2 regions of the Mycobacterium noviomagense genome follow, and region 2 is predicted to be linked to the other one. Evidence: riboswitches for the same ligand, from Rfam matches in the RefSeq annotation. Region 2 holds a riboswitch; the other holds the start of a gene.
What was found. A riboswitch is a leader RNA that binds a small molecule or an ion and turns the genes downstream of it on or off. The one in region 2 is predicted to bind magnesium.
Positions count from the first base shown of each region.

Region 1: it holds a riboswitch for magnesium, as region 2 does, so the genes downstream of both, G6N15_RS18825 (Rv1535 family protein) here and G6N15_RS19950 (hypothetical protein) in region 2, are expected to answer to the same signal.

Region 1 is NZ_AP022583.1:3,951,251-3,957,029, reverse strand. Features, by position in the region: gene ileS (isoleucine--tRNA ligase) at 1-712, opposite strand, end outside; gene G6N15_RS18835 (amino acid-binding protein) at 942-1,316, opposite strand; gene G6N15_RS18830 (lipase family protein) at 1,392-2,156, shown strand; gene G6N15_RS18825 (Rv1535 family protein) at 2,323-2,568, opposite strand; M-box (ykoK) riboswitch at 2,848-3,017, opposite strand; gene G6N15_RS18820 (flavin-containing monooxygenase) at 3,118-4,569, opposite strand; gene G6N15_RS18815 (TetR/AcrR family transcriptional regulator) at 4,562-5,248, opposite strand; gene G6N15_RS18810 (NAD(P)H-dependent flavin oxidoreductase) at 5,245-5,779, opposite strand, start outside.
Region 2 is NZ_AP022583.1:4,220,664-4,226,442, reverse strand. Features, by position in the region: gene G6N15_RS19960 (PPE family protein) at 1-316, opposite strand, end outside; gene G6N15_RS19955 (PE family protein) at 338-634, opposite strand; M-box (ykoK) riboswitch at 930-1,100, opposite strand; M-box (ykoK) riboswitch at 1,523-1,693, shown strand; gene G6N15_RS19950 (hypothetical protein) at 2,148-2,363, shown strand; gene G6N15_RS19945 (NRAMP family divalent metal transporter) at 2,868-4,670, shown strand; gene G6N15_RS19940 (NAD-binding protein) at 4,711-5,779, shown strand, end outside.

The sequences.
Region 1 (5,779 bases), 270 kb from region 2:
ACGGCGTCGTCGTCCACACCAGCAGGTACGCACCCGCCAATTCCCCTTCGGGAAGCCGGAATCCGACCGTGATCGCCGGGTCCTGACGACTCTGGTAGACGTCGTCGTCCATCCGCAGTTCGTGGTTGGACAACGGGGTTTCGTCGCGCCAGCAATACGGCAGCACCCGGTAGCCCTCGTAGACCAAACCTTGGTCCCACAGCTGCTTGAACGCCCAGATCACCGACTCCATGTAGGGCAGATCGAGCGTCTTGTAGTCGTTGTCGAAATCGACCCACCGGGCCTGGCGGGTGACATAGGCCTGCCATTCGTCGGTGTAGCGCAACACCGATTCGCGGCAGGCTTCGTTGAACGCCGCGATGCCCATCGCGTCGATCTGCGACTTGTCGGTGATGCCGAGCTGGCGTTCGACCTCGAGTTCGGCGGGCAGCCCGTGGGTGTCCCAGCCGAAGCGGCGCTCCACCTTGTAGCCGCGCATGGTGCGATACCGCGGCACGATGTCCTTGACGTAGCCGGTGAGCAGGTGCCCGTAATGCGGCAGGCCGTTGGCGAAGGGCGGCCCGTCGTAGAACACGTATTCGGGGGCGTCGGCGCGGCGCGCGATGCTGGCGCGGAAAGTGTCGTCGCGGGCCCAGTAGTCGAGGACCTCGAGCTCCAACGCCGGAAAATCGGGTGCCCCGCTGCCCAGTTTCGGATAGCTGTGCTCGGTCACTGCGTCGTCTCCTGTGCCATTGTCAGGCCGGGGACGACGCCGCGCATGATGCGCGAGCGCCGCGGTACCACCCCGCTTGCCGCGCTGGCGCGCGACCGCTCGATGACGGCTGTGACGGGCCTACCCGTTCGGTTCTACTGAGCCTGGTTGGCTGTTCTTCCGAAGGCTCCCCGGTGATGGCCGGATCGATGCCGTTGGGACAATTCTACGGACGGCGCCAAATCGGCACTCAGCCCAGTGCCGCCTTCGCATCGGCCAGGTTGTCCGCGCCGAGCACCAAGCGGGTCTCGGTGGCCAGGTAGGCCGTTTCCAAGTTGACCTTCGCAGTGCCGAGCTTGTGGATCGCCTCGGCAAGCGCACCCGGACGGTCTTGTATGTCGAGAACGATGACTTCCTGCTCTTCGGCGATTTTGATTCCGGCGTCGTGCAACGCTTCAAACGCGGGCGTGGCGTCGTAGACCAGGATGTGCACCTCGGACTGCCCGCCCCCGCTGCTCAGCGCGCACAGGCCGGCGATGTTGACGCCCGCCTTGCCCAGCACGTCGCCGACCCGGGCCAGCTCACCGGGCTCGTCGTCGAGATAGAGCGTCAGATCGGTCGCCATGGTGGTACTCAACGCTACTGCGAAAACCGGGCGTATTGCGGCGATTCCAGCGGGCCACCTCTTACACTGCGGCGCGTGGCATTCAACGCAGTGTTCGCTCGGGACGTGGCCTTACCGTTGGCGCTGGCCGCCTACAGCGTGATGGACGGAAGTTCCCCCGCCCTGCCAACCGGGTTCGTGCAGACAGCACTGATCCGAGCCGACGGTGCCTTACTCACCGCGATGACCGACCCACATCCTGCGGTGGTGGCGATGACGAAGGACAACACCATCTTTGGTCTGATGGGCCACAACGCCGCCACTCACACCGCATTCGTATCGTTTCGCGGCAGCGCGGACCTGGCCGACTGGCTCGCCGACTTCGACGCCGTCCCCACCGGATACGCGCCGATCGCCGGATTCGGAGAAGTGGCAGCCGGCTTTTTAGACGTCTACGAACTCGTCCGCGACAGCATCGCCGCGAACTTAGCGACCGCAACCGCCGACTGCGATCAGATCCTGATCACCGGACACAGCCTGGGCGCCGCGCTGAGCGTGCTCGCCGCCCCGGATATCTTCCGCAAGATGCCGCCGAACACCATCGAGCCGCGGCTGATCACCTTCGCCGGGCCTCGCGTCGGGTTCAACGACTTCGCGGCCGCATTTAACGCCGCCATCGAAAGCTGTTTTCGAGTGGTCAACTTCCTCGACATCGTGCCGCACGTGCCGCCGTCCCCGTATGTGCATGTCGGCGCTGAGATCGATGTCGACAGCGGCGGCGCGATCGACGTCGTCTGGCGCCATAGCTTGGCCGCTTACCGCCAAGGCTTGACCGCGCTGATAAACCGTTCTTCTGCCTAGAACGCGACACGCCGATCATGGAGGCAACCAATGATGACCGGCGCGTCGCGTCCTAGCTGCTCAAAAGCAATGAAGCCAAAATGCGAGTTGCCAGGCGCTCGACCCAAAGAGTCAGCGACCTGGCAACTAGCGGCTTGGGGAGAAGGATCGCTCGGCGGTCATCGGACTACGCCACCTCGAGCAGTCCCACTCGCCACAGCGCCGCGTACAGGTGACGCAGCGGAATGCTCAGCAAACGAGCAGCCCCGGTGACCAACGGGTCTCCCTGGCCGAAGGGGTCGGACTTGACGTCGCGCGCCACCTTCTTCGCCGCGGTGTCCGCCGGCGCCGGCGCTACGGTCAGCTTCGGCGCCGCCGTCAGCCGGGGGGCGGGTGCGGTGGTCACCACCTCGTCGTACAGAACAGCGGTCATGGTTGCCTCCTAGACGGAAATCAAGCGGTTTTTGTTGGGACTTGATGTTCCGTCCCGCTGGTTCCGAGCAGTTCCCTGCTCTTAGGCAACGCGCGCGTCGAGCCGATTCAGCTGGAGGCGGCGTGCCGGGGACCGGTTCGGGACGAAACAGGACCCGGATATCGGTCCGGACTCTCACTGGAACTCATTCGTCCCTCACCTCCTCACGGCAACGCCAGGTGCGGATAGCCGCACAACATCCACGTGCACTGCAGGAGTACAGCCCGACGAATGTCGGTGACCGCACCCCACTCGCTAGAGCTTCGACACCACACGGCGTGTCCGGTATCCCGGAAGCCACTTGGGCTCAACCCTTAAGCCGGGAAGAGCTGTCCTGACCCGGGGCGTCTCTCGACGTTCAGGGTCAGTGGCCTATGTCCGTGTAGCCGCCTCACCTAACGAGGTGCTTACATCCGATGATGCAGGAACATCTTGATTAGGTCAATTTAATCCCGACCGGCGTGTCAGCGAATTGACGGTATCTTTACGTTAACGACACCTGAACACGTGTCACGCGAGCTCATAATCTCGCAGGTCAGGGCGTGTCATGACGTCCTGGAACCGGGTGAAACTCCACGGCCACACCGCGGGTAATCCGCGGTCGTCGAGATACCAACTTCGGCAACCAGTCACCCACACCGTCTTCTTGGCGGCCTCGGCTCGCGCGGCCTCGAAGCGGGTCGTGACCGCGCGTTTGGCGCTGATCGCACGGTATCGGCCGTCGGCCAGTAGCTCGATGAGCTGCATGAGGTAGGCGAACTGCGCCTCGGCGACGTCGATCAGCGAGAAATTGCCGACCGGCCCGTTGGGGCCGTTGAGCATGAACAGGTTGGGAAAGCCCGGAACCGACACCGACAAGTACGCGTACGGCCGCTGCGCCCATACGTCGTCGAGGCGCACGCCGTCGCGGCCCACCACGTCGATCGGCCGCAGGAAGCGGTCGACCCGGAACCCGGTGGCCAGCACGAGCACGTCAAGCCGGTGCAGTTCACCGTCGAGGGTCCGGACGCCATCCGGCTCGACCCGGGCAATGGGCTCGGTGACCAGGCGGGCGTTGGGCCGCTGAATGGCTTCGTAGAAGTTCGGCGAGATGATCAGCCGCTTACACCCGGCCCGGTAGTCGGGCCGCAACTTCTCCCGCAGCACGGGATCGGCCACATTGTCCTCGAGGTTGGCGCAAGCTGCCTGTTGCAGCTGCATGAGCGCGGGCGAGTCTGCGTCGACGACCGCGTTGGCGAAACTTTGGACAAAGCCGGCGTTCAGCTCGGCACGCAGCTTGCTCAGCAGCGACGGGTTGGCGCGGTAGCGGGCCCGCTCCGCCTCGTCGATGGGCGGATTCTGTACCGGCAGGATCCATTGCGGGGTGCGCTGGAAGAGGCGCAGCTCGGCCACGGTGTCGGTGACGGCGCCGACGATCTGCACCGCGGATGAGCCGGTGCCAACCACGCCGAGCCGCGCACCAGCCAGTGGCACGCTGTGATCCCACCGCGAGCTGTGGAACACGCGAGGTCGCCTGCGCGACCCGAGCCCCTCGATGTCGGGATAGCGCGGGTGGTGCAGCACCCCGGTGGCGGCGATGACAACGTCGGCCTCGTCGCGCTCACCGGTGGAAGTCGTGATGCGCCAACGGTTTCCGATGTATTCCAGGCGGCGGATTTCGCGGCCGAAGCGGATCAGCTCGTCGACGGCGTGGTGGCGCGCGACGCTCTCGAAATAGGCGAGGATCTCCGGCCCGGGCGCGAACGCATGGCTCCATTCGGGGTTCGGCGCGAAGGTATAGGTGTAGAGGTGCGAGGGCACATCGCAGGCGATGCCCGGATAGGTGTTCTCCCGCCAGGTGCCGCCGAGCCGGTCGGCCTTTTCGTACACCGTGATGTCGGTGAAACCCGCTTGGCGCAGCTTGACGGCGGACAGCACGCCGGCCATCCCGGCGCCGATGACGGCGAATCTGAGGTCAGGCATCGCCGTCGGACAACGACGGGCGCCGCGCAGCGGCAGGAGGAGTAATCGCGCTAAATTCCCGAGGCCGCAGGCCGTCGAGGACGAGCGATACCACGAAGTCGGCGACTTCGGCGGCGCTGACACCGTCGTCGGTGGAAAGGCGCCGGTGCGCCAGCTGACCGATCAGCGCTGCGAGGGTGTAGGCCACCATCCGCGGTGGGGCCGTGATCACCTCGCCGCGCTCCTGGGCTGTGGCGATGAACGTTTCGATGTCGTCGATGAACCGCTCGTAGATGCCGCCGAGGTGTTTTTCGAAGCGGTCGCCCAGCGCGTACGCGTCGCGGAACAGCAGCTTGACGGTGGCTTTGTCGGCCTCGAAGAACTCGAACGTCGCCTGCACGGCCGGGCGAAACGACGCGTCGAGGCCGGCCCCGGCGAAGGCAGTGACCGCGGCCGCGACATGTGCGCGCAAAGCCTGCTCCTCGACGGCCATCAAGGCGTGGAACAACTCGTCTTTGGAGTCGAAGTACCAGTAGATCGATCCGTAGGCCAGCCCGGCCTCTTTCGCGATGTCGGCGATCGTCGTGGCGTGAAAACCCTTGCGGGCGAACACTTTTTTGGCCGCGGCCATGATCTGGTCGCGGCGGGCGGACTTGTCTTCGTCGCTGACCGCGCGCCGGCGTCGGGTTGCCGTACTCACCGCTCGACCAGCTGCTCGAGCTGGCCAACTGCGTCGATGAACTCAGAGACCATGTCGAGCACCACTGACCGAGCAGACCGTACTTTGTCCAGCGAGCCGACCACCTGGCCGACGAAGTAGGTCGCCAGCTCACGGGCTTTGGCGTCGGGCTGGCTCGCGGCCTGGTTGATCCGCAGCTGCGGGTCGGCGACCAGCGCGCTTTGCAGCGGCATGCCCAGCGGCGCCGGACTTCCGGGCCGCTCCCATTCGTCGGTCCAGGCGGTGCGCAGCATGCGGGCGGGTTTACCGGTCAGCGACCGCGACCGCACAGTGTCCGACGACGAGGCGGCCAGGAACTTGTCCTTCACCACTGCGGGCGTCTCGGCTTCGTCGGTGGTCAACCACACCGACCCGCACCACACGCCTTCGGCGCCCAGCGCCAGCGCGGCGGCGATCTGGCGGCCGCGGGCGATCCCGCCGGCAGCCAGAACCGGCGTCGGCGACACCGCGTCGACCACCTCGGGCACCAGCACCATCGTCGCCACCTCGCCG
Region 2 (5,779 bases):
GCACCGTCATCGCAAACGCGGCCTGGTAGGCCGCGGCGGCCGCTTGGGCCTGGGCGGCCGTCTGCTCAGCCTGCGTGGCGGTGGTATTCATCCATGCCACATACGGTGCGGCCGCGGCTGTCATAGACGTGGATGCCGGACCCAACCAGCTCCCGCTAGTCAGCCCAGAGATAACCGAGTCGTAAGAGACTGCTGTCGTGCGCATTTCGGCAGCTAGCTGGTTCCAGGCAGCAGCGGCGGCCAGCATCGGGCCCGCTCCGGGACCGGCATACATTCTGGCCGAATTGATCTCCGGCGGCAAAGCTGCGAAATCCATTGCGGTTAAACCTCCGAGCGCTCACAAGACCGTGGCGTTCGCCGCCTCAGTGGCCGCGTACGATCCGGCGCTGGTCCCCAAGATCGTCACGAACATCTCGTGGATTGCCGTGGCTTGGGCGCTGACGGCCTGGTACAGCTGCCCGTGTGCCGCGAATTGTGCTGCAGTCAGGGCGGATACCTCGTCGGCAGCAGCGGGCACCACGCCGGTCGTCGGCGCTGCTACCGCCGCGTTCTGGGCGGCCAATGCCGAGCCAAGTCCCTGTAATTGGCTCGCTGCCGCGGCCAACATATCCGGCTGTGTAGTGACAAAAGACATGACACTTCTCCTCAAGCAAGCAATAGGGAACCCCGGGAGGGGCATGTAGTCGTGTCAGAGCACGCCAAATCACGCATACGCACCAACGGGTGGGAATGCGCGTTAAGTGAAGCGGCGCAAGCCGATTCAGGCGACGGGATTGATGCCGGGGTCGGATCCGAACGAAACGGTCACCGAACTCGGATACGGACTATCACCGCGACTCATTCCGCTCTCACCTCCTCAGGGCCAAGGGCACATGGGAGTGCCACCATGTCGCACATCGGGGTGAGGCAGCCTGGTGATTCCGCCAGGAGCGGCACCCCTCTCGTCTGAGCTTTGGCACTGCAAGGCGTATCCGGAAGATCCGGAAGCCACTTGGGCTCAACCCTTAAGCCGGGAGGAGCTGTCCTGACCCTGGGCGTCTCTCGACGTTCGGGGTCAGTGGCCTGTGTCCCTGCAGACGCCTCACCTAGCGAGGTGCATGCATGGGCAATCGTGGCACCCGGAAGGCCGTCCGTCAACCCAACACCGTGACCTAGTGCGATATGTCACCAACGGCGCGCGCCGGTCTCGAGGTGCCGGCATTCGTGCGAGTCAGGCGCAGCTGACTGGCTGGCTTGCCGGCTTCGGGCATCGGCGTTCCGAGGCCCGCGTCATCGCGGGCGTGAACAAATCGGGGCTGATCGGCCTTCGTCAGGAACGTACGCAGCTAGGCAGTCTGGCCACTGCAGCACATCTGGGCCGCTCCAAAAGCGCGCCGGCGCAACCACACCCAAGATGTTGACAGAGTCTGATGTCGCGGCTGCGTGTTTTATTAACGCCTCGGCCGTGGCGCCATGGAGTTCGGCGGAGCGAATTTTGCCAAATGTTTGACGGGCACCAGGTGTGAGTGCCAGCATGTAGGGGCAAGCACCTCGCTAGGTGAGGCGTCTGCAGGGATACAGGCCACTGACCCCGAACGTCGAGAGACGCCCAGGGTCAGGACAGCTCCTCCCGGCTTAAGGGTTGAGCCCAAGTGGCTTCCGGATCTTCCGGATACGCCTTGCAGTGCCAAAGCTCAGACGAGAGGGGTGCCGCCCCTGGCCGAGTCGCCAGGTCGCCTCACCCCGTTGTGTAACGTGATGGCACCCGCGTGTGCCCCGGCCGTGAGGAGGTGAGGGCGAAGTGAGTCCGAGCGACAGTCCGTATTCGTATTCGAAGTCCGTTTCGTCCCGATCCGGTCACGGCATCTCTCCAGCCGCCTGAGCGTTAACGGACGCTGTTTCGCTGACGTCTGCGCGCTATCGGTGCGCAGAGCGATGAAGCGCGCCGGCATTCGCTCGCCCTCGGCGGAATTCTGCGTGCCAGCCGGTTGGGCTGCTGCCAGGAGAACATCATGGATTTTGTTGCGACACAGGCACATCCGAGTGGCCCGAGGGCAAAGCAAATGCCCGCTCCTAACCCCGAGCGCCAGATCCACCGAGCCTGCGGGGATGTCCGAGCGGCGCTTTGTGACGCACTCGAGGTCCTATCGGGGATAACAGATCCAAACGTGAGCTGCGCCGACATGTTCCGGGCCTTCAGCGATTTAGGGCATGTCCAGCATCATGTCGCGCTGGCCCTACATGCCACGAACCTGCTCGACCAGATGGTGGGCACGCCGGCTGAGCACCGTCTGCCGTGGTCGCACTATCGCGGCCGCATCGGCAAGAAGCTGCCCGAGGGCCGTCAGGACTTGCAGATAATTGCGACACAGCGTGTGTTCTAGCCGTGAGGAGGTGAGGGCGAAATGAATCAGAGCGATAGTCCATATCCGTATTCGAAGTCCGTTCCGTCCCAATCCGGCCGCGGCATTCCTTCTGCCGTCTGAGCGCAGCGGGCGTCTTTCGCCTGCGCCTGTACACCATTGGTGAACGGGCGGTTAATGAAGCGCACCCGAGACTGCTCGGGCACTGAGGTGGACTACGGCAAGCCGGCCGGGCGTCACTCCTAGGAGAAGATCATGACTCGTTTTGTTGCACAGCGGATTCCAAGGACCCACCGGTGGATCGGGTTACACGCCGCTCGGCAGATGGCGGGCCGGTTACGCGCTCGCTGCAATCTGGCTCCACAGCAGCGAGCCGCCCTATATGTCTCGACAATGCCGCCGGCAGTAATCACTGCCACCCCGGGCGGTCATCGGTCCCGTGCTGAAAGCGACCGCAAATGACACACCGGCCCAGCACACACTGCACACCTGCAACCACGATTCTGTTCGGAAAGTGAGAGGCCGATGACTGAGATCTCCACCCGGCCAGACGACATTGTCGGCGTTGGTAGCTCAGCGACCACCGACGGCGCCCCGGGCGATAATGGTAGCCATGTCGCAGCGGATGTGATCGCCAGCGAATCCGGGTCGGCGGTGATCGATTCGGCACATGTCGGCGACATCATTGGCGCGTTCGGCCGCATCGCACGCGACGCCACTGGCCCGGGCCGCAGCCGCTGGCAGCGGCTGCGAACGCTGATGGTCATCACCGGGCCGGGACTGATCGTGATGATCGGCGACAACGATGCCGGTGGCGTGGCGACCTACGCCCAGGTTGGGCAGAACTACGGGATGAGCCTGTTGTGGACGTTGCTGTTGATGATCCCAGTGCTCTACGTCAACCAGGAGATGGTGCTGCGGTTGGGCGCGGTCACCGGAGTTGGTCATGCGCGGCTGATTTTCGAACGGTTCGGCAAGTTTTGGGGCGCATTCAGCATCGGTGACTTGTTGATTCTCAACGCGTTGACGATCGTCACCGAATTCATCGGTGTCTCATTGGCACTCGGATTTCTGGGCTGCCCGAGAGCTATCGCGATTCCGGCTGCCGCGGTGTTGCTCTTCGGAGTGGTCGCAGGCGGTTCGTTCCGTCGTTGGGAGCAACTGATGTTCGTGCTCCTGGCAATAAACCTGGCGCTTGTCCCGGTGGTGCTGTTGGTGCATCCCACGCTAGGGGAAAGCGCCCGTGGGCTGGTGCCTTCCTTGCCGGGCGAACCCGACTCGATCGTATTGATGGTGATCATCGCGATCGTAGGCACCACAGTGGCGCCCTGGCAGCTGTTCTTTCAGCAGTCCAATGTCGTCGACAAACGCATCACGCCCCGCTGGATACCGTACGGGCGTGCCGATCTGGCTATCGGCATTGTCGGGGTCATCGGCGGGGGCATCGCGCTCATGGCAGCCACCGCGTTCGGGTTGGGCCGCACCAGCGACGCAGGGAACTTCACCGACGCCGGGGCGGTCGCTGCTCAGCTGTCCCACCACGTCGGCCACACCGTCGGCGTGCTGTTCGCGATCGTGTTACTGGACTGCTCGCTCATCGGCGCGAACGTGATCGGGCTGTCCACCACCTACGCGCTTGGTGACACGCTCGGCAAGCCGCATTCGTTGCATTGGAAGATGACCGAAGCGCCGCTGTTCTACAGTACTTACGCTGCGCTGCTTGGGATTTCGGCTGTGGTCGCATTCAGCCCCGATCATGTCCTGGGACTGATCACGCAGGGTGTGCAGGTTCTCGCCGGCATCCTGCTGCCGTCGGCAACGGTATTTCTGGTTCTCCTGTGCAACGACCGTCCGGTACTGGGGCCGTGGGTGAACAGTTTCCGGCAGAATGCCCTGGCTTGGATGATCGTGTGGTCGCTCGTCGTGCTGTCGTTGATGTTGACGGCGGTGACATTGTTTCCGAACCTGTCAACCGACACGCTCGAGGGTGCCCTGGTTGGCGGTGGCGCGATCGGCCTACTCGGCGCCGTGATCGTCTTCGCAATCGGTTGGTACGCCGACCGACACGACGCGGAGGACACCGTGCCGTTGGGTGCGCTCAATCCCGAACAGTTGGAAGAACTGGACAATTTCCCCACGTTGACCCGCGCCGACCGCAAAGCTTTTCGCAACAAGGTGCGTGCAACCTGGCGCATGCCCGCGTTCGCGACCCTCGAGCGGCCGGTGATGTCGCCAGTACGGCGGGCAGGGCTGCTGACGCTCCGCGTCTACTTGGTCCTCGCCGGTGTGCTGGTCGTGGTCAAAGTTGTCCAAGCCGGCGTTGGCTGACCGGTGTGCCTCCAGATCAGCGATGGGAGCCGCGGAGATCATGTACGGCCACATCATTGTCAGTGGTGAGGACGCACTGGCGACGACGATCATCGAGGAGTTGAAGAACGCCGGCGCGAGCGTCGTCAAGCTCGGTGACACCGACCTCGCCAATGCCGGGGTTGCCGAAGCGGTCGCCGTGGTGTGCGCGGGAGATGACGATGCGACAAATCTCGAAATCGCACTACTGGCAAGGAGGGCCAACCCGCACGCGCGCGTGGTGGCGCGGCTGACCAACGACGTGCTGCGAGAAGCGGTAGCCGCCGACAATGGGCCGGGGGCGATCCTCGACGTCGCGGACTTAGCGGCGCAGTCGGTTGTCGAGGCTTGTCTGGCGAGCAGCACGCACCCATTCGAGGCCGCTGGCATCAAATTCGGTGTTTGGGGCAGCGAGGCGCCGCGTGACGCGACGTTGCGCGAGCTCTACGGTGACCTCGCCCCGGTGGCGGTGATTCGAGGCGAGCAGTCCTTTACCCCCGGAGAGGTGCTCGGGTCTCCCGGCCGGGATCTGCGGGTGAACGCCGGCGACTGGACGGCGATGATCGGCACCGCTGACGAGTTGGCCGGCCGCGGCATCAGGGGACCGCGGCCTATCGGAAGGCGCACACGCCAGTCTCGGCTACGGCGACTACTCGACGCCGCACGCACCCTGCGCGACGACGTCAACCCGGCATTTTTTCCCTTGTCTGCGGTGGGGCTGATCCTGCTGATCGGCTCAACGATCCTGTTGCGCTTCAGCTACCAGCTGCCTTCGGGGATGACGTGGCTCGACGGGTTGTATATGGGCGCCGAGACGCTCACCACGGTTGGTTACGGCGATTTCAGCTTTGCCCAACAGCCCAGCTGGCTGCGAGTGTTCAGCATCATTTCTATGTTCGTCGGCATGACCACCTCGGCGATCCTGATCGGCTTCATCGCCGACCTGCTACTGTCGCGCCGCTTCACCCACACGGCCGGTAGGCGACGGGTGCGTCATCTCCGCAACCATGTGATCGTCGTCGGACTAGGCTCGCTTGGTATCCGCGTCGTCAGTGATCTCACCGCCGCCGGGTATGACGTCGCGATAATCG